3 regions of the Macrococcus bovicus genome follow, and region 1 is predicted to be linked to each of the others. Evidence: a T-box and tRNA genes for the amino acid it is inferred to sense, from the RefSeq annotation. Region 1 holds a T-box; the other regions hold tRNA genes.
The links. The T-box of region 1 lies ahead of QSV55_RS07050 (valine--tRNA ligase). A T-box ahead of a tRNA ligase gene usually reads a tRNA of that ligase, here a tRNA-Val.

Region 2: it encodes a tRNA-Val, which carries the amino acid that the T-box ahead of QSV55_RS07050 (valine--tRNA ligase) is inferred to sense. The anticodon was not compared.
Region 3: it encodes a tRNA-Val, which carries the amino acid that the T-box ahead of QSV55_RS07050 (valine--tRNA ligase) is inferred to sense. The anticodon was not compared.

Annotation. Positions count from the first base shown of each region.
Region 1 covers NZ_CP128470.1:1,293,410-1,299,709, reverse strand. The annotation lists gene QSV55_RS07075 (uroporphyrinogen-III synthase) at 1-555, shown strand, start outside; gene hemB (porphobilinogen synthase) at 545-1,525, shown strand; gene hemL (glutamate-1-semialdehyde 2,1-aminomutase) at 1,525-2,799, shown strand; gene QSV55_RS07060 (hypothetical protein) at 2,943-3,368, shown strand; gene QSV55_RS07055 (AbrB family transcriptional regulator) at 3,630-4,661, shown strand; T-box leader at 4,685-4,887, shown strand; gene QSV55_RS07050 (valine--tRNA ligase) at 4,932-6,300, shown strand, end outside.
Region 2 covers NZ_CP128470.1:1,994,001-2,000,300, reverse strand. The annotation lists gene lysS (lysine--tRNA ligase) at 1-638, shown strand, start outside; rRNA gene rrf (5S ribosomal RNA) at 854-968, shown strand; tRNA gene QSV55_RS10915 (tRNA-Val) at 980-1,055, shown strand; tRNA gene QSV55_RS10910 (tRNA-Thr) at 1,066-1,141, shown strand; tRNA gene QSV55_RS10905 (tRNA-Lys) at 1,147-1,222, shown strand; tRNA gene QSV55_RS10900 (tRNA-Gly) at 1,234-1,308, shown strand; tRNA gene QSV55_RS10895 (tRNA-Leu) at 1,341-1,429, shown strand; tRNA gene QSV55_RS10890 (tRNA-Arg) at 1,442-1,518, shown strand; tRNA gene QSV55_RS10885 (tRNA-Pro) at 1,529-1,602, shown strand; tRNA gene QSV55_RS10880 (tRNA-Ala) at 1,617-1,692, shown strand; rRNA gene QSV55_RS10875 (16S ribosomal RNA) at 1,856-3,408, shown strand; tRNA gene QSV55_RS10870 (tRNA-Ile) at 3,497-3,573, shown strand; rRNA gene QSV55_RS10865 (23S ribosomal RNA) at 3,712-6,300, shown strand, end outside.
Region 3 covers NZ_CP128470.1:356,898-363,197, forward strand. The annotation lists rRNA gene QSV55_RS02285 (23S ribosomal RNA) at 1-870, shown strand, start outside; rRNA gene rrf (5S ribosomal RNA) at 951-1,065, shown strand; tRNA gene QSV55_RS02295 (tRNA-Asn) at 1,080-1,154, shown strand; tRNA gene QSV55_RS02300 (tRNA-Glu) at 1,155-1,226, shown strand; tRNA gene QSV55_RS02305 (tRNA-Val) at 1,230-1,305, shown strand; tRNA gene QSV55_RS02310 (tRNA-Tyr) at 1,336-1,419, shown strand; tRNA gene QSV55_RS02315 (tRNA-Gln) at 1,424-1,498, shown strand; tRNA gene QSV55_RS02320 (tRNA-Lys) at 1,502-1,574, shown strand; gene rocF (arginase) at 1,739-2,644, shown strand; gene QSV55_RS02330 (ArsR/SmtB family transcription factor) at 2,668-3,114, opposite strand; gene QSV55_RS02335 (helix-turn-helix domain-containing protein) at 3,301-4,569, shown strand; gene cdaA (diadenylate cyclase CdaA) at 4,601-5,419, shown strand; gene QSV55_RS02345 (CdaR family protein) at 5,406-6,300, shown strand, end outside.

The DNA.
Region 1 (6,300 bases):
GACTGGCTTATTTTTACGAGTCAGAACGCGGTGGAGCTGTTCAGTCAGCTTTATGACATCACAGCAGATCACATCGCGGCGATAGGCGTTAAGACGCAGGCAGCCCTTGAAGAGCGGGGCTATACGGTAGACTACATTCCAAGCGAGTATAATCAGGAGTCATTCATCGCTGAAGCGGGGCGTCGCTTTGATAACAAGCGAATCTGTCTCCCCGCCAGTACGCAGGCCAGGCCGGCACTGAGCCAGTTTCTCGGCACTCGTGGTCAAGTGGACCGTATTGACCTGTACAGGCCGGCGCCTTCTCGTTCGGCTGCAGAACAGATTCATGCTATGATTGAAGCGCAGAAAGTAGACGTTCTGACTTTTATGAGTCCGTCAGCTGTAGATGCGTATTACAGTTTATACGCGCCTGTTGAGATTACAGTGGTCGCAATTGGCCCTGTGACACGTAACAGGCTGTCCGACTACGGACAAGAATGTGTGATGCCTGAAGAAGCGACTAAAGAACAGATGATTATCAAAATACTGGAAATGAGGGAACAGAATGAATTTTGACCGACATAGACGTTTAAGAAGTTCAGCAGTGATGCGTGATATGGTGAGAGAGACTACTTTATCCAAGAAAGATCTCATCTATCCGATCTTTGTGATTGAACAGGATAATATCAGAAATGAAGTCCCATCCATGCCTGGTGTCTACCAGCTGAGCTTGAATATGCTGCATGAAGAGCTGAAGACGACGTACGATGCGGGCATCAGAGCAGTGATGTTCTTCGGTATCCCGAATGAAAAGGATGCCTGCGGAACGGGTGCCTTTATCGATGATGGTATCATCCAGAAAGCCACACGATTATCGAAGGAACTTTATCCGGATATGCTCGTACTTGCTGATACGTGTCTCTGTGAGTATACCGATCATGGTCACTGCGGTGTGCTGGACGACCATGGCCATGTCCTCAATGATGAAACGTTGCCGCTGCTTGTCAAGACAGCAGTATCACAGGCGAAAGCAGGAGCAGATATCATTGCACCGAGCAATATGATGGATGGTTTTGTGCAGGCGATTCGGGCGGGGCTCGATGAAGCAGGCTTCTATCATATACCGATCATGAGTTACGGCATCAAATATGCCTCTGCTTTCTATGGCCCGTTCCGTGATGCAGCAGAGAGTACGCCTGGTCAGGGCGACCGTAAAGGTTACCAGATGGATCCGGCCAACCGCTTAGAAGCGATGCGTGAACTGGAAAGTGATCTTGCGGAAGGCTGTGACATGATGATTGTCAAACCGGCCCTCAGTTATCTTGACATCATCCGTGACGTCCGCAACCATTCAAACATACCGGTCGTGGCCTATAATGTCAGCGGGGAATACGCGATGACTAAAGCAGCTGCACTTAACGGCTGGATTGATGAGGAACGTATCGTCATGGAACAGATGATTTCAATGAAGCGCGCGGGCGCAGATATGATCATCACCTATTTCGCAAAAGATATCTGTCATTACTTAGATAAAGGAGCATACTAATGAGATCAGAGCAAGCATTCAAAGAAGCAGTGAAAGTGATGCCGGGTGGCGTCAACAGCCCGGTGCGTGCATTTAAGAGTGTGGATATGGATCCGATATTCATGGACCACGGTAAAGGTTCTAAAATCTATGATATAGACGGCAATGAATATATTGACTATGTACTCAGCTGGGGTCCCCTGATTTTAGGGCATGCGGATGATAAGGTGACAGCAGAACTGTCAAAAGCCATCCAGAAAGGAACGAGTTTCGGCGCGCCGACAGAACTTGAAACGAAGATGGCTGAGCTCGTGATTGAACGTGTGCCGTCAATCGAGATGGTACGGATGGTCTCAAGCGGTACTGAAGCGACGCTCGCGGCCCTCCGTCTAGCGCGTGGCTATACAGGGCGTAACAAGATCCTGAAATTTATCGGTTGCTATCATGGTCATAGCGACAGTTTACTCATTAAAGCAGGTTCAGGTGTGGCGACTCTAGGTCTGCCTGACTCACCGGGCGTGCCTAAAGGGACCGCTGAAAATACCATTACTGTGCATTACAATGACTTAGAAGCGGTTAAGACTGCATTCGAGAAATTCGGCGATGATATTGCCTGTGTGATAGTAGAGCCTGTGGCAGGTAATATGGGCGTGGTGCCGCCGGTAGAAGGTTTTCTCCAAGGACTGCGGGACATCACAAATGAATATGGTTCACTGCTGATCTTTGATGAGGTGATGACAGGCTTCCGGGTAGGCTACAACTGTGCCCAAGGTTACTTCAATGTGACGCCGGATTTAACTTGCTTGGGGAAAGTGATCGGCGGAGGTCTGCCGGTAGGCGCATTTGGCGGACGGAAAGACATCATGGAGCACATCGCGCCGGCAGGTGATATTTATCAGGCCGGGACATTAAGTGGTAATCCGCTCGCGATGACAGGGGGCTATTATACGCTGAGTCAGTTAACGCCAGACAGTTATGCGCATTTCAATCAATTAGGCGATCAGCTGGAAGCAGGACTCACAGAAATATTTGCCAAGCACGGTGTGCCTATTACAATTAACCGCGCAGGCAGTATGATCGGCTACTTCCTGAATGAGGAAAAAGTAACGAATTTTGAAGTTGCATCTAAATCAGACCTTAAATTATTTGCGGCCATGTATAAAGAAATGGCAGCACAGGGCGTCTTCTTACCACCGTCACAATTTGAAGGGATGTTCCTGTCAACCCAGCATACTGCTGAAGATATTGACAAAACGCTAGACGCATTTGATAAAGCGCTAAGTGCCGTCAAATAAGGGTTTTAGCCTACTCTGATTATACGAAATATAAAAATAATCAATATTTTTTGACGATTTATGTTTATAATTCTGCATTCAGGCAATATTATTCATGTAAATAAAATTTACAAAAAAATATAACCTATGTGGAGGTAAGTCAAATGGCTAATAACAACAATAACAGAAACGACAAAGATGTTATCTATGATTCAGAGCGTGATCGTCACGTAACACACACAGTGGACAGCACTACTCATCGTGATGGTGTAGCTGGAGACCGTGTTAAAGAAACAACTACAACTCGTGAAACTCGCCATGTTGCTCACGAAGAACCTAAAAAGAAAAGTCCATGGCCATGGTTAATTCCATTATTACTTCTTCTTTTAGCTATTCCATTCTTATTAAACCTTTGCAACAATGATAAAGATGACAAAAAAGAAGAAAACAAAACAGAAGAAACTACAACTGAAAATGCAACTACTGAAGAAGCGACTACTGAAGAAACAACTACAGAAGAAGCTACAACTGAAGCAAACGCTGGTGGTTTTGACTTAGCTTCAATCATCAACTTTGATTTAGCTGCATAATAACAGTTAACCGTGAACATTGTTCACGGTTTTTTTTGATTTTAAGGATATAAAAATGACAGTTTCTGTAGAGAAACTGTCATTTTACTAGAAGATAAAGTTAAGAATAAGATTGAGAATGATAGTGAGAATAATAGATGCGATGATAGAGAACATGCATCCTGTCGTTCCGCCGAAGTATCTGATCACTTTTTTGCCCTCCCTTTCGTTATAATGAACTATACCCGTTTCTATTGTCTTAAACATAGGAGGTGAGAGGAGTTGTTATTATTAATCATTTTTTTGGCGGTGCTGTTCGGGTTATGCCTGATGATGATACATATGATCCTTCCCTGGCTGTTCGGACCGATGATCGCTGCAGCGACCATCAGCAAAATAAGTGGCAGAACAATCATATGGCCGAAATCGCTGGCAGATTCAGGTCTATTTATTTTAGGGGCGCAGATCGGAACCACTTTTACCTGGCAGGTCCTGACAGATATCCGCAAGGACTTGTTCCATATCATCCTGCTGAATATCCTCATCATTGGTGCAGCTATTCTGCTGTCGTTCATCTACAGAAAAATGACGCGCTGCAGCTATGAGACAGCATTGCTCAGTGCTGTGCCCGGGGCGCTGAGTCAGATGATCGTCATGGCCGAGGAGAATAAACGGGCGGATCTTCTTGCCGTTACCTTGTCACAGACCTCGCGTCTGTTGTTTGTAGTGATGATTGTCCCGTTTATTGCATCGTTCGGCAGAGGCGGAAATACAGGAGGCGTGATGCACAGTGACGCCATTTTTCAGGTGCTGTCCTTTGACCGCCTTTTATTCATCATCAGTTTGACGGGTTTATTCTTTCTGCTGCTCCGGCGTATTCATTTTCCGGTTCCCCAGCTGCTGGCGCCCATCTTTATCGTTTCAGGATGGAATATAGCGACAGGGGTCAGTTTTTCCATCCCTTATGTCTGGATTGCAGCCGCTCAGCTGTTATTTGGGGTCCGCATCGGCCTGCAGCTGGTGGAGTTATCCAGCAGTCTGTCGCTGAGACTCTTTTTCGGTATCGCTGTCCAGAACATCCTGCTGATCTTAGTGACCTTCATCGCTGCTGTAATGATGACGGGTCATCCCTTTAACGATGTCTTTTTAAGTCTGGCACCAGGCGGTATGGCTCAGATTATTATCGTTGCACTGGAGACAGGCGGCAATATTGCCATGATATCCAGCTATCATATCTTCCGTATTTTCTTTATTCTTCTGATCGTTGCACCCTTGATGCAGGTTATGCTGAAGCGATTTGACAAGACAATTTAAATCCGCTAATATGAGATTATTCAATAAGGTTTCGGGAAGAGTAGGTCCGTGATGACTGGAAAGAGAGCATAGGGTTGGTGAAACTATGCAGCATCTAAGACTGAAGGTAGCCCGCATATGGTCTTATACTGAACGCGAGTAGGTATAAGCGTGTACGAGCGTTAATCGTTTGAGTGCAGCTGCGGCTGAATTTAGGTGGTACCACGAGATTATTCCCGTCCTATTCTTATAGGACGGTTTTTTTATTGAGTAAAATTAATTACTGGAGGTATTTTGATGGATACTAAATATAATCCCAAGTTAGTGGAAGAAGGACGCTACCAAAAGTGGCTGGATGCAGAACTGTTCAAGGCAGAAGATAATGATGACAAGCAACCCTTTACGATTGTGATTCCGCCGCCGAACGTCACAGGCAAGCTGCATATCGGTCATGCATGGGATACGACTTTACAGGATATCATCACACGTATGAAGCGTATGCAAGGCTACAATACACTTTACCTGCCTGGGATGGACCATGCAGGGATCGCGACACAGGCAAAAGTAGAGGCGAAGTTAAGAGAAGAAGGCATCAGCCGACACGATATCGGCCGTGCGAAATTCCTGGAACATACGATGGCATGGAAAGAGGAATATGCGGAGACTATCCGTTCTCAATGGGCGAAGATGGGACTCGGCTTAGACTATTCACGTGAGCGGTTCACACTGGACGAAGGCTTAAGCGACGCCGTCAAACGAGTCTTTGTCGATATGTACAACAAAGGTCTGATCTACCGCGGCGAACGTATCATCAACTGGGACCCTGCAGCACGTACAGCGCTCAGTGATATCGAGGTCGTGCACGAAGAAGTTGAAGGTGCGTTCTACCATATGAACTATCCGCTGACAGATGGTTCAGGCGTCATTGAGATTGCGACTACACGGCCGGAGACGATGCTCGGGGATACAGCGGTCGTCGTTCATCCGGAAGACGAACGCTACAAGGAGATGATCGGCAAGACAGTCCTGCTGCCTATTTTAGAACGTGAGATTCCGATCATCGGTGATGACTACGTTGAAATGGACTTCGGTACGGGTGCGATGAAAGTAACACCTGCCCATGACCCGAATGACTTTGAAATCGGGAACCGTCATGATCTGCCGCGTATCAACGTTATGAACGAAGACGGTACGATGAATGACAAGGCAGGTAAATATGCGGGTCTTGACCGCTTTGACTGCCGGAAGCAGCTCGTTAAGGACCTTGAAGACAGTGGCATTTTAGTTAAAATTGAAAAACACGTCCATCAGGTCGGTCACTCAGAACGGAGTGGTGCAGTCGTTGAGCCTTATCTGTCCACACAGTGGTTCGTTAAGATGGCCCCTCTCGCTGAACAGGCCCTTAACAACCAGGAGACAGATGACCGCATTGATTTTGTGCCGCCACGCTTTGAGAATACCTTTAACCGCTGGATGGAAGGCATCCATGACTGGTGTATCTCCCGTCAGCTGTGGTGGGGGCATCAGATTCCTGCCTGGTACCATAAGGAAACAGGTGAAGTATACGTCGGTGAGACAGCACCTGAAGACAGCGAGAACTGGGTCCAGGACGAAGATGTACTCGACACCTGGTTCTCAAGTGCACTCTGGCCGTTCTCAA
Region 2 (6,300 bases), 700 kb from region 1:
ACCTGACAGAAGAACTGATCGCTTATCTTGCAGAGAAAGTGACAGGTTCAACGACTGTTTCTTACGGTGGAGAGGAAATCAACCTTGCACCGAAATGGCGGAGATGGCATATGGTGGATGCGGTTAAAGAATATACAGGTGTCGACTTCTATGAGGTGAAATCTGATGAAGAAGCACATCAATTAGCGAAAGAGCATGGCATTGAAGTGAAGCCGAACATGAAATATGGTCATATTCTGAATGAGTTCTTCGAGCAGAAAGTAGAAGAGGAACTGGTTCAGCCTACCTTCATTTATGGTCATCCTGTAGAAATCTCGCCACTCGCAAAACAGAACAAAGAAGATAAACGCTTTACGGATCGTTTCGAGCTGTTCATTGTACGTCGTGAGCATGCCAACGCCTTTACAGAGCTTAATGACCCTGTTGATCAACGTCAGCGTTTTGAAGCTCAGATGGTGGAGAAAGAAGAAGGTAACGACGAAGCACATGAAATGGATCACGATTTCATTGAGGCACTTGAATACGGCATGCCGCCTACAGGTGGACTGGGCATCGGCATCGATCGTTTAGTCATGCTGCTTACAGACTCAGCGTCTATCCGTGACGTCCTGCTGTTCCCTTACATGAGACAGAAATAGTCTATTTCATCACTGCCGCATCTGCGGCAGTATTTTTTTTGAAAAAAGTAGAAGAATGTGTTGACTTTAGTTTTGAAATTATGTAATATAAAAAAGTCGCTTGAGACAGGAAATTAAAGCTTGTAAAGACAAAATTAATTTTGTTAAAACGGTGTAAAATTTACTGTTGATTTAGTGAGAAAAAGCAAGTATAATTCATTAAGTACTGAATTTTGCCTGGTGACGATGGCAGAGAGGTCACACCTGTTCCCATACCGAACACAGAAGTTAAGCTCTCTAGCGCCGATGGTAGTTGGACTTACGTTCCGCGAGAGTAGGACGTTGCCGGACAGGATTCATCTGGAGGATTAGCTCAGCTGGGAGAGCATCTGCCTTACAAGCAGAGGGTCGGCGGTTCGATCCCGTCATCCTCCACCATTTCTATTATGCCGGAATAGCTCAACTGGTAGAGCAACTGACTTGTAATCAGTAGGTTGAGGGTTCAAGTCCTTTTTCCGGCACCATGTTAGAGCCATTAGCTCAGTTGGTAGAGCATTTGACTTTTAATCAAAGGGTCAGAGGTTCGAATCCTCTATGGCTCACCATTCATGATTTTGCGGAAGTAGTTCAGTGGTAGAATACAACCTTGCCAAGGTTGGGGTCGCGGGTTCGAATCCCGTCTTCCGCTCCATTATTTCTTACAACAATCCATTCATATAAATTGCCGGGGTGGCGGAACTGGCAGACGCACAGGACTTAAAATCCTGCGGTAAGTGATTACCGTACCGGTTCGATTCCGGTCCTCGGCACCATTCAAATATTCAGCGCCCGTAGCTCAATTGGATAGAGCGTTTGACTACGGATCAAAAGGTTAGGGGTTCGACTCCTCTCGGGCGCGCCATTTATAGCTACGGGAAGTAGCTCAGCTTGGTAGAGCACTTGGTTTGGGACCAAGGGGTCGCAGGTTCGAATCCTGTCTTCCCGACTTACTAAATATATGGGGGCTTAGCTCAGCTGGGAGAGCGCCTGCTTTGCACGCAGGAGGTCAGCGGTTCGATCCCGCTAGTCTCCACCATTTATTTAAATGAACATTGAAAACTGAATGACAATATGTCAACGTTAATTCCAAATAAGACTGCGATTTTAATCGCTAGTCGCATTTGCAAACTCGCGTAGCCGAGTTTGTACAATGTTAAAGAGTGATTGGCTTAACCAATCAGAGAGCTTTATCAAACACTTTTATGGAGAGTTTGATCCTGGCTCAGGATGAACGCTGGCGGCGTGCCTAATACATGCAAGTCGAGCGGACAGACGAGGTGCTTGCACCTCTGAAGTCAGCGGCGGACGGGTGAGTAACACGTGGGTAACCTACCTGTAAGACTGGGATAACTTCGGGAAACCGGAGCTAATACCGGATAATATTTTCCACCTCATGGTGGAATAGTGAAAGACGGTTTTGCTGTCACTTACAGATGGACCCGCGGCGCATTAGCTAGTTGGTGAGGTAACGGCTCACCAAGGCGACGATGCGTAGCCGACCTGAGAGGGTGATCGGCCACACTGGGACTGAGACACGGCCCAGACTCCTACGGGAGGCAGCAGTAGGGAATCTTCCGCAATGGACGAAAGTCTGACGGAGCAACGCCGCGTGAGTGAAGAAGGTCTTCGGATCGTAAAACTCTGTTGTAAGGGAAGAACAAGTACGTTAGTAACTGAACGTACCTTGACGGTACCTTACCAGAAAGCCACGGCTAACTACGTGCCAGCAGCCGCGGTAATACGTAGGTGGCAAGCGTTATCCGGAATTATTGGGCGTAAAGCGCGCGTAGGCGGTTTCTTAAGTCTGATGTGAAAGCCCCCGGCTCAACCGGGGAGGGTCATTGGAAACTGGGAGACTTGAGTGCAGAAGAGGAGAGTGGAATTCCATGTGTAGCGGTGAAATGCGCAGAGATATGGAGGAACACCAGTGGCGAAGGCGGCTCTCTGGTCTGTAACTGACGCTGAGGTGCGAAAGCGTGGGGATCAAACAGGATTAGATACCCTGGTAGTCCACGCCGTAAACGATGAGTGCTAAGTGTTGGGGGGTTTCCGCCCCTCAGTGCTGCAGCTAACGCATTAAGCACTCCGCCTGGGGAGTACGGTCGCAAGACTGAAACTCAAAGGAATTGACGGGGACCCGCACAAGCGGTGGAGCATGTGGTTTAATTCGAAGCAACGCGAAGAACCTTACCAAATCTTGACATCCTCTGACAACTCTGGAGACAGAGCGTTCCCCTTCGGGGGACAGAGTGACAGGTGGTGCATGGTTGTCGTCAGCTCGTGTCGTGAGATGTTGGGTTAAGTCCCGCAACGAGCGCAACCCTTATCTTTAGTTGCCATCATTCAGTTGGGCACTCTAGAGAGACTGCCGGTGACAAACCGGAGGAAGGTGGGGATGACGTCAAATCATCATGCCCCTTATGATTTGGGCTACACACGTGCTACAATGGATGGTACAAAGGGCAGCAAAACCGCGAGGTCAAGCAAATCCCATAAAACCATTCTCAGTTCGGATTGTAGTCTGCAACTCGACTACATGAAGCTGGAATCGCTAGTAATCGTAGATCAGCATGCTACGGTGAATACGTTCCCGGGTCTTGTACACACCGCCCGTCACACCACGAGAGTTTGTAACACCCGAAGCCGGTGGAGTAACCTTTACAGGAGCTAGCCGTCGAAGGTGGGACAGATGATTGGGGTGAAGTCGTAACAAGGTAGCCGTATCGGAAGGTGCGGCTGGATCACCTCCTTTCTAAGGATAATACGGAAAAGGAATCTTAATTCCTTCGGAATAGCGTCTGACATATTGTATTCAGTTTTGAATGTTCATTCATTCAAATGGGCCTATAGCTCAGCTGGTTAGAGCGCACGCCTGATAAGCGTGAGGTCGATGGTTCGAGTCCATTTAGGCCCACCATTTAAAAAATTGTACTTTGAAAACTAGATAAAGCAAGAAGAAAAAGATTTTACCAAGCAAAACCGAGTGAGTTCATTGATTGAATTCTCAAAAAAATCGCGCGTCTGTATTCATACAGACATCACATTATTAATAACAGATTAAGTTATTAAGGGCGCACGGTGGATGCCTTGGCACTAGAAGCCGAAGAAGGACGTTACTAACGACGATATGCTCTGGGGAGCTGTAAGTAAGCACTGATCCAGAGATTTCCGAATGGGGAAACCCAGCATGAGTCATGTCATGCTATCCATATGTGAATACATAGCATATGAGAAGGCACACCCGGAGAACTGAAACATCTAAGTACCCGGAGGAAGAGAAAGAAAACTCGATTCCCTGAGTAGCGGCGAGCGAAACGGGAAGAGCCCAAACCAGGATGCTTGCATCCTGGGGTTGTAGGACACTCTATACGGAGTTACAAAGGAACGATTTAGACGAATGACTTTGGAAAAGTCAACCAGAGAAGGTAAAGGTCCTGTAGTCGAAAAGTCGTTCCCTCCTGAGTGGATCCTGAGTACGGCGGAACACGTGGAATTCCGTCGGAATCCGGGAGGACCATCTCCCAAGGCTAAATACTCTCTAGTGACCGATAGTGAACCAGTACCGTGAGGGAAAGGTGAAAAGCACCCCGGAAGGGGAGTGAAATAGAACCTGAAACCGTGTGCTTACAAGTAGTCAGAGCCCGTTAATGGGTGATGGCGTGCCTTTTGTAGAATGATCCGGCGAGTTACGTTTTGATGCAAGGTTAAGCAGTGGATGCGGAGCCGCAGCGAAAGCGAGTCTGAACAGGGCGAATGAGTATCAGGACGTAGACCCGAAACCAGGTGATCTACCCATGTCCAGGTTGAAGTTCAGGTAACACTGAATGGAGGACCGAACCGACTTACGTTGAAAAGTGAGCGGATGAGGTGTGGGTAGCGGAGAAATTCCAATCGAACCTGGAGATAGCTGGTTCTCTCCGAAATAGCTTTAGGGCTAGCCTCGCATGATGATTACTGGAGGTAGAGCACTGTTTGGACTAGGGGCCCCCCTCGGGTTACCGAATTCAGACAAACTCCGAATGCCAGATAATTTAGTGCGGGAGTCAGACTGCGGGTGATAAGGTCCGTAGTCGAGAGGGAAACAGCCCAGACCACCAGCTAAGGTCCCAAAATATATGTTAAGTGGAAAAGGATGTGGCGTTGCCCAGACAACTAGGATGTTGGCTTAGAAGCAGCCATCATTTAAAGAGTGCGTAATAGCTCACTAGTCGAGTGACGCTGCGCCGAAAATGTACCGGGGCTAAACATATTACCGAAGCTGTGGATTGTCCTTAGGACAATGGTAGGAGAGCGTTCCAAGGGCGTCGAAGCATGACCGTAAGGACATGTGGAGCGCTTGGAAGTGAGAATGCCGGAGTGAGTAGCGAAAGACGGGTGAGAATCCCGTCCACCGATTGACTAAGGTTTCCAGAGGAAGGCTCGTCCGCTCTGGGTTAGTCGGGACCTAAGCCGAGGCCGACAGGCGTAGGCGATGGATAACAGGTAGATATTCCTGTACCACCTGAGATTGTTTGAACGATGGGGGGACGCAGAAGGATAGGCGATCGTACTGTTGGTTATGTACGTGCAAGCATTGAGACTGAGTATCAGGCAAATCCGGTACTCTTAAGGTCAGGATGTGATGCGGAGCGAAATTAAGTAGCGAAGTCGTCGATTTCACACTGCCAAGAAAAGCCTCTAGTTAGAGATCAGGTGCCCGTACCGCAAACCGACACAGGTAGTCAAGATGAGAATTCTAAGGTGAGCGAGCGAACTCTCGTTAAGGAACTCGGCAAAATGACCCCGTAACTTCGGGAGAAGGGGTGCTTTTTAGGGTGCAAGCCCTGAAGAGCCGCAGTGAATAGGCCCAAGCGACTGTTTATCAAAAACACAGGTCTCTGCAAAACCGTAAGGTGACGTATAGGGGCTGACGCCTGCCCGGTGCTGGAAGGTTAAAAGGAGTGGTTAGCATCTGCGAAGCTACGAATTGAAGCCCCAGTAAACGGCGGCCGTAACTATAACGGTCCTAAGGTAGCGAAATTCCTTGTCGGGTAAGTTCCGACCCGCACGAAAGGCGTAACGATTTGGGCACTGTCTCAACGAGAGACTCGGTGAAATCATAGTACCTGTGAAGATGCAGGTTACCCGCGACAGGACGGAAAGACCCCGTGGAGCTTTACTGCAGCCTGATATTGAAATTCGGCACAGCTTGTACAGGATAGGTAGGAGCCTTTGAAGCGTGAGCGTCAGCTTACGTGGAGGCGCTGGTGGGATACTACCCTGGCTGTGTTGACTTTCTAACCCGCGCCACTTATCGTGGCGGGAGACAGTGTCAGGCGGGCAGTTTGACTGGGGCGGTCGCCTCCTAAAGAGTAACGGAGGCGCTCAAAGGTTCCCTCAGAATGGTTGGAAATCATTCGCAGAGTGTAAAGGCACAAGGGAGCTTGACTGCGAGACCTACAAGTCGAGCAGGGTCGAAAGACGGACTTAGTGATCCGGTGGTTCCGCATGGAAGGGCCATCGCTCAACGGATAAAAGCTACCCCGGGGATAACAGGCTTATCTCCCCCAAGAGTTCACATCGACGGGGAGGTTTGGCACCTCGATGTCGGCTCATCGCATCCTGGGGCTGTAGTCGGTCCCAAGGGTTGGGCTGTTCGCCCATT
Region 3 (6,300 bases), 940 kb from region 1:
GTGAAGATGCAGGTTACCCGCGACAGGACGGAAAGACCCCGTGGAGCTTTACTGCAGCCTGATATTGAAATTCGGCACAGCTTGTACAGGATAGGTAGGAGCCTTTGAAGCGTGAGCGTCAGCTTACGTGGAGGCGCTGGTGGGATACTACCCTGGCTGTGTTGACTTTCTAACCCGCGCCACTTATCGTGGCGGGAGACAGTGTCAGGCGGGCAGTTTGACTGGGGCGGTCGCCTCCTAAAGAGTAACGGAGGCGCTCAAAGGTTCCCTCAGAATGGTTGGAAATCATTCGCAGAGTGTAAAGGCACAAGGGAGCTTGACTGCGAGACCTACAAGTCGAGCAGGGTCGAAAGACGGACTTAGTGATCCGGTGGTTCCGCATGGAAGGGCCATCGCTCAACGGATAAAAGCTACCCCGGGGATAACAGGCTTATCTCCCCCAAGAGTTCACATCGACGGGGAGGTTTGGCACCTCGATGTCGGCTCATCGCATCCTGGGGCTGTAGTCGGTCCCAAGGGTTGGGCTGTTCGCCCATTAAAGCGGTACGCGAGCTGGGTTCAGAACGTCGTGAGACAGTTCGGTCCCTATCCGTCGTGGGCGTAGGAAATTTGAGAGGAGCTGTCCTTAGTACGAGAGGACCGGGATGGACATACCTCTGGTGTACCAGTTGTCGCGCCAGCGGCATAGCTGGGTAGCTATGTATGGACGGGATAAGTGCTGAAAGCATCTAAGCATGAAGCCCCCCTCAAGATGAGATTTCCCAACTTCGGTTATAAGATCCCTCAAAGATGATGAGGTCAATAGGTTCGAGGTGGAAGCGCAGTAATGTGTGGAGCTGACGAATACTAATCGATCGAAGACTTAATCAATTATCAGATTTTTTGGCCGGCTTTGCCTGGTTTCTTCTTCCTTGCTTATCTAGTTTTGAGAGTACAATATTCTCACCCTGTCTGGTGATGATGGCAGAGAGGTCACACCTGTTCCCATACCGAACACAGAAGTTAAGCTCTCTAGCGCCGATGGTAGTTGGACTTACGTTCCGCGAGAGTAGGACGTTGCCGGGCAGTTTTTTTATTTATCCACAGTAGCTCAGTGGTAGAGCTATCGGCTGTTAACCGATCGGTCGTAGGTTCGAGTCCTACCTGTGGAGCCAGGCCCCTTGGTCAAGCGGTTAAGACACCGCCCTTTCACGGCGGTAACACGGGTTCGAATCCCGTAGGGGTCATTTGGAGGATTAGCTCAGCTGGGAGAGCATCTGCCTTACAAGCAGAGGGTCGGCGGTTCGATCCCGTCATCCTCCACCATTTTAAAATTCATCCTTATATATATAAGCTGGAGGGGTAGCGAAGTGGCTAAACGCGGCGGACTGTAAATCCGCTCCTTCGGGTTCGGCAGTTCGAATCTGCCCCCCTCCACCATTATTGGGGTATAGCCAAGCGGTAAGGCAACGGACTTTGACTCCGTCACTCGTTGGTTCGAATCCAGCTACCCCAGCCATTAGAGCCATTAGCTCAGTTGGTAGAGCATTTGACTTTTAATCAAAGGGTCAGAGGTTCGAATCCTCTATGGCTCATCTTAAACCATATCCTTAGGGATATGGTTTTTTTTATATGGTAAATCAGATATATACTATATGGTAAAATATTGAATTTTATACATGGTTGCATATTATAAGTCTCTCGTTTAAAATGAAGTTATGAGAACGTTTTCTTAAACTTGTTTAAAGGGGATACTATAATGAACAAAACAATTGAAATTATTGGGGCACCAAATGCATTTGGCCAGCGTAAATTAGGGGTGAATCTAGGACCAGATGCGATGCGATATGCAGATTTAGTGTCTAGACTTGAGAACTTAGGTCTTGACGTCAATGATAAAGGAAACGTGCCAAGTCCGGCGATAGATATGAATAAATATCGCGGAGAGCAAGACGGTGGACTCCGTAATCTTCCTGAAGTAGTAGAATTCTGTGAAACACTTTGCCATGAAGTCGATGAGACAATAGCAGCTGGAAAGTACCCACTTGTTATTGGTGGCGATCATTCGATTGCTATGGGAACCATTTCTGGTGTTAAAAAGCATTACAATAATTTAGGCGTCATCTGGTATGATGCGCACGGCGACTTAAACGTTGCAGATTCATCGCCGTCCGGTAATATTCACGGCATGCCTTTAAGAGCGCTTATCGGTGATGGTCATCCGGACCTCGTCAATATCGGTGGCTATAAGAACAAAGTAAAAATAGAGAATATTGTCCTGATTGGTATGCGTGACTTAGATGAAGGGGAAAAAGCTTATATCAAGGAAGTCGGAATCAAGACATATACGATGTCAGATATCGACAGAATAGGTATGGGACAAGTTATTGAAGAGACGCTTGAATATCTTAAGGATACGGACGGCATTCATCTATCACTCGATGTAGATGCTCTGGATCCAGTGGAGACACCGGGAACGGGAACAACAGTACCGGGCGGTATTTCTTACCGCGAAAGTCATTTAGCGCTTGAGATGCTCCATGACTCACAACGCGTGACATCAATGGAAATCGTTGAAGTGAATCCACTGATTGATATTCATAACAAGACAGCGAACCAAGCAGTAGAATTACTCGTGACTTTCTTCGGAGATAAATTATTATAGAAAAAGAGCAGCTTCGGCTGCTCTTATTTTTTAACTGTTTCGATATGGATTTCATATTGTGTATCCCCAGATTTAGATGATGCTTTTTTCAGGAATTTCTTTAAATCTTTTTTCAGCTGTGGCAGTTCTTTTTCGTCAATCTGCACTTTCAGCTCTTTTCCCGATTTTTCCTGCTGGTCATCTGGGTGAAATTGCAGCAGATGATCCGCAGGAATAAAGGCTTTGGCCGTGGGGGCATAGAATTTCTGGATGATACTAATTTTCTGTTCAGTCTTAACAATTTCAATAAAGCCGTATTTCTCCATCTCTCTTAGATGATAGTGAATCTTTGCACGTGGAATCTCCAGTTCATCAGCAAGCTGCTGGCCGGTCTTTGAAGTATCATAGAGACATTCCAGTAACTTGATGCGGAATGGATCACTGATACATTTAAGCTGTGCCAGGTTGTCAATCAGTAAAAAATCCTGCATGAGAAGCTCCTTTATATACATTGATGACTTAATTATTAACTTGAATAAGCGCGATGTCAACTTTCTACACGAATAGATATATTTATCCCTACATACGTTAACTTAAAATTAGCAAAAAAATAGTAACTAAGATTATTATTTTTTTTTGTTAATTATTGTATAATAAATCTAAAAGGAGTATATAGAATGGTTGGACAACGAGTAAAGGAATTAAGAAATGCAGCTAATATGACTCAACAGGAACTGGCAGAAGGTATTATTTCAAGAACTTATTTAAGCTTAATCGAGAAAAATGCTGTCCATCCCTCCACTAATGTGCTGAAGAAATTAAGTGTTAAATTAAACTGTACGCTTGATGACTTCACCACCACTGCATCAGAAAGAAACTTGAGTCTTCTGGATATTAAGAAAGAAATAAAATGGGCTGAGAATAATGTGAAATCAGAGGATTTTTCTCGCCTGGAGGACTTTATCGCGAAAGACTATCAGACACTGGAAAGTATTACTGAATACGAGCGGGGAGATACTTACTGGATAAGAGCGAGCTATTTCTTCAGTAAAGAAGATTTTGTATCTGCAAGAGAAGAAGTGAATAAAGCCATCAAAATTGTAGAAGGCATGAAAGAGGTCAATCTCTACTTGCGTTGTCTTATACTGCTCGCCCGTATCGAATTCGAGGAATATCATACAGATGAAGCAATCAAACAGCTCACGAAAGCGAATAACGTCACTATTTATGAGAACATCTCTAATACGACTCGTGTCACTATACTGGCACTATTGGGTGAATACTATCGTCTCATGGGTGAAAATCTGGTATCTATCAACTTCAATAAAGATGCCCTTGCGCTGAACAAAAAATTGAATACGCATCACAAAGGATGCAGTATAGAGAACTCACTATTCAAAGCTAAATATGGGATCAAAAACTATGAATTAGCAGAAAAGCATATCCGACGTGCTATCAAATATGCTGAACTGGAAGATGATCCGATGCAAGAAGCGGGTATAACCACTAATCTGGCAATCTTAATGATTAAAACGAAGAAGTATCAAGAAGCTTATAATGAGCTGAAAAAGGCCCTTAAGATTATTGAAGATAATAAAGTTGACCATCCATTTGTACTGACTATTAAATTACGCTACGCCCAGGCTATGGCTCATCTCGGTCAAGTGAAAGAAGCGAAGAAACTTGTCCAGGAGTCTCTTGCAGAAGATTCAGCTGGCTTTGTTTTCGAAATCATGGGTGATATCTGTGTGATGGAAGGCTATTTGGACACTGCCATTGAATACTTGCATAAGTCAGTGGAAGCAAAGGAAGAACCGTTATTCAAAACAAGACTTTATCCGAAGCTTGCTGACTTATATCGTAAAGTCGGAAAAATTGATAAATCATTAGAATATTACGAAAAAAGCGTGCACTTCTATGATGAACTCGTTACTGACATGATATAATGAGGGAGAGTCACAGCATGGAGGAGATGCAATGTACTTTTTAGATTCATTGGGCAATTTAAATGCCGCTAAAGTCATTATCAGCATCCTCGATTTGTTAATTGTCTGGTATGTTCTCTATTTAATCATCAATGCGATTAAAGGCACGAAAGCAATACAGTTGCTAAAAGGGATATTCTTCATTTTAATCGGTAAATATGTCAGTCTATTGCTCGGTTTAACGACAACCACTCGATTATTTGATTTTGTACTTGAATGGGGGTTTCTCGCTGTTATTGTCATATTCCAACCGGAACTTCGAAGAGCACTGGAGCAGTTAGGACGAGGAAGTCTGTTTAAAAGAAGTTCAACTCAGAACATCAATCAAAAAAAATTAACAGAAGATATGGTGAAGTCAGTACAGTATATGGCTAAAAGACGTATCGGTGCGCTGATCGTCATCGAGAAGACAACGGGACTCCAGGATTATATTGAGACCGGTATACCGATATATGCCAATATTTCATCAGAGCTTCTCATCAATATTTTTATTCCGAATACACCTTTACATGACGGTGCCATGATCATTCAAGGTGATAAGATTGCAGTAGCAGCCAGTTATCTGCCACTATCTGATTCTGCCAAGATTCAGAAGAGTTTAGGTACGAGACATCGTGCGGCTGTAGGCATATCTGAAGTATCAGATGCTTTTACAATCGTTGTCTCAGAAGAAACAGGCGCTATTTCCGTCACTTATAATGGCAGGCTGCGAAAAGAAGTCTCTCTCGAAGTGTTTGAGGCTTTGTTAACCGAACACTGGTTCAGTGCACAGCTGGATAAGAAGGGCGGTGAAGATCATGTTAGAGACTAAATGGGGACTCAGAATCATCTCATTTATACTGGCCTTGGTCCTGTATCTGTCCGTCAATGATATCTTCAACGTCTTCGTGACACAAGAACAGCTGAGTGGCGATGATACAGTGGTTATTAATGATGTGCCTGTTGAGACGATCTATGACAAGAAAAATCTTTATCTGTCTGGTGCACCGCAAAGTGTCAATGTCAAAGTGACTGGACCGCAGGCGATTGTCAGAAAAACTGAAAGTATGATGGATTTCAGTGTCAAACTGGATTTATCTAAAGATCTTGTGGGAGATCACAAGAAAAAGTTTCAAGTTGAAGGTTTGTCTGATAAACTGACTTATGAAGTGCAGCCGAAGACAACCAATATCACACTAGCTGAAAAAGTGAGCACCACACATGCAGTGGAAGCAGAGATCAATCCGAGTCGTCTGGCAACGGGCTATGAGTTAGTTGAAAAACAAGTGGACCCTACCCAGGTTTCTATAACAGGCAGCAGTGATGAGATCGCTAAAATAGCTTATGTCAAAGCAACGCTCAGCAATAGAACAAAAATTTCCGAGACCACGACTGAAGAAGCTGAAGTCGGTGTCTTCGACAGTAATCTTAATAAGCTGGATGTTACTGTCAAACCGGCAAAAGTGAAAGTGACGATGAAAGTACAGCCGATTTCAAAAGTCGTCAAGATTGTACCTGTCACAAAGGGAACCTTACCTGCTGGAATGACGTTAAAAGGTATCACACTTTCAGACGATGAAGTAGAACTGCAAGGTAAACGCTCGACGCTGGATGGTATCGGTGATATTGAGGTGGAGGTTAATCTGGATACTATTAATGCAGACACTACTCTCGATGAGAAGATTCCATTGCCTAGCGATGTCTCAAAGGTGA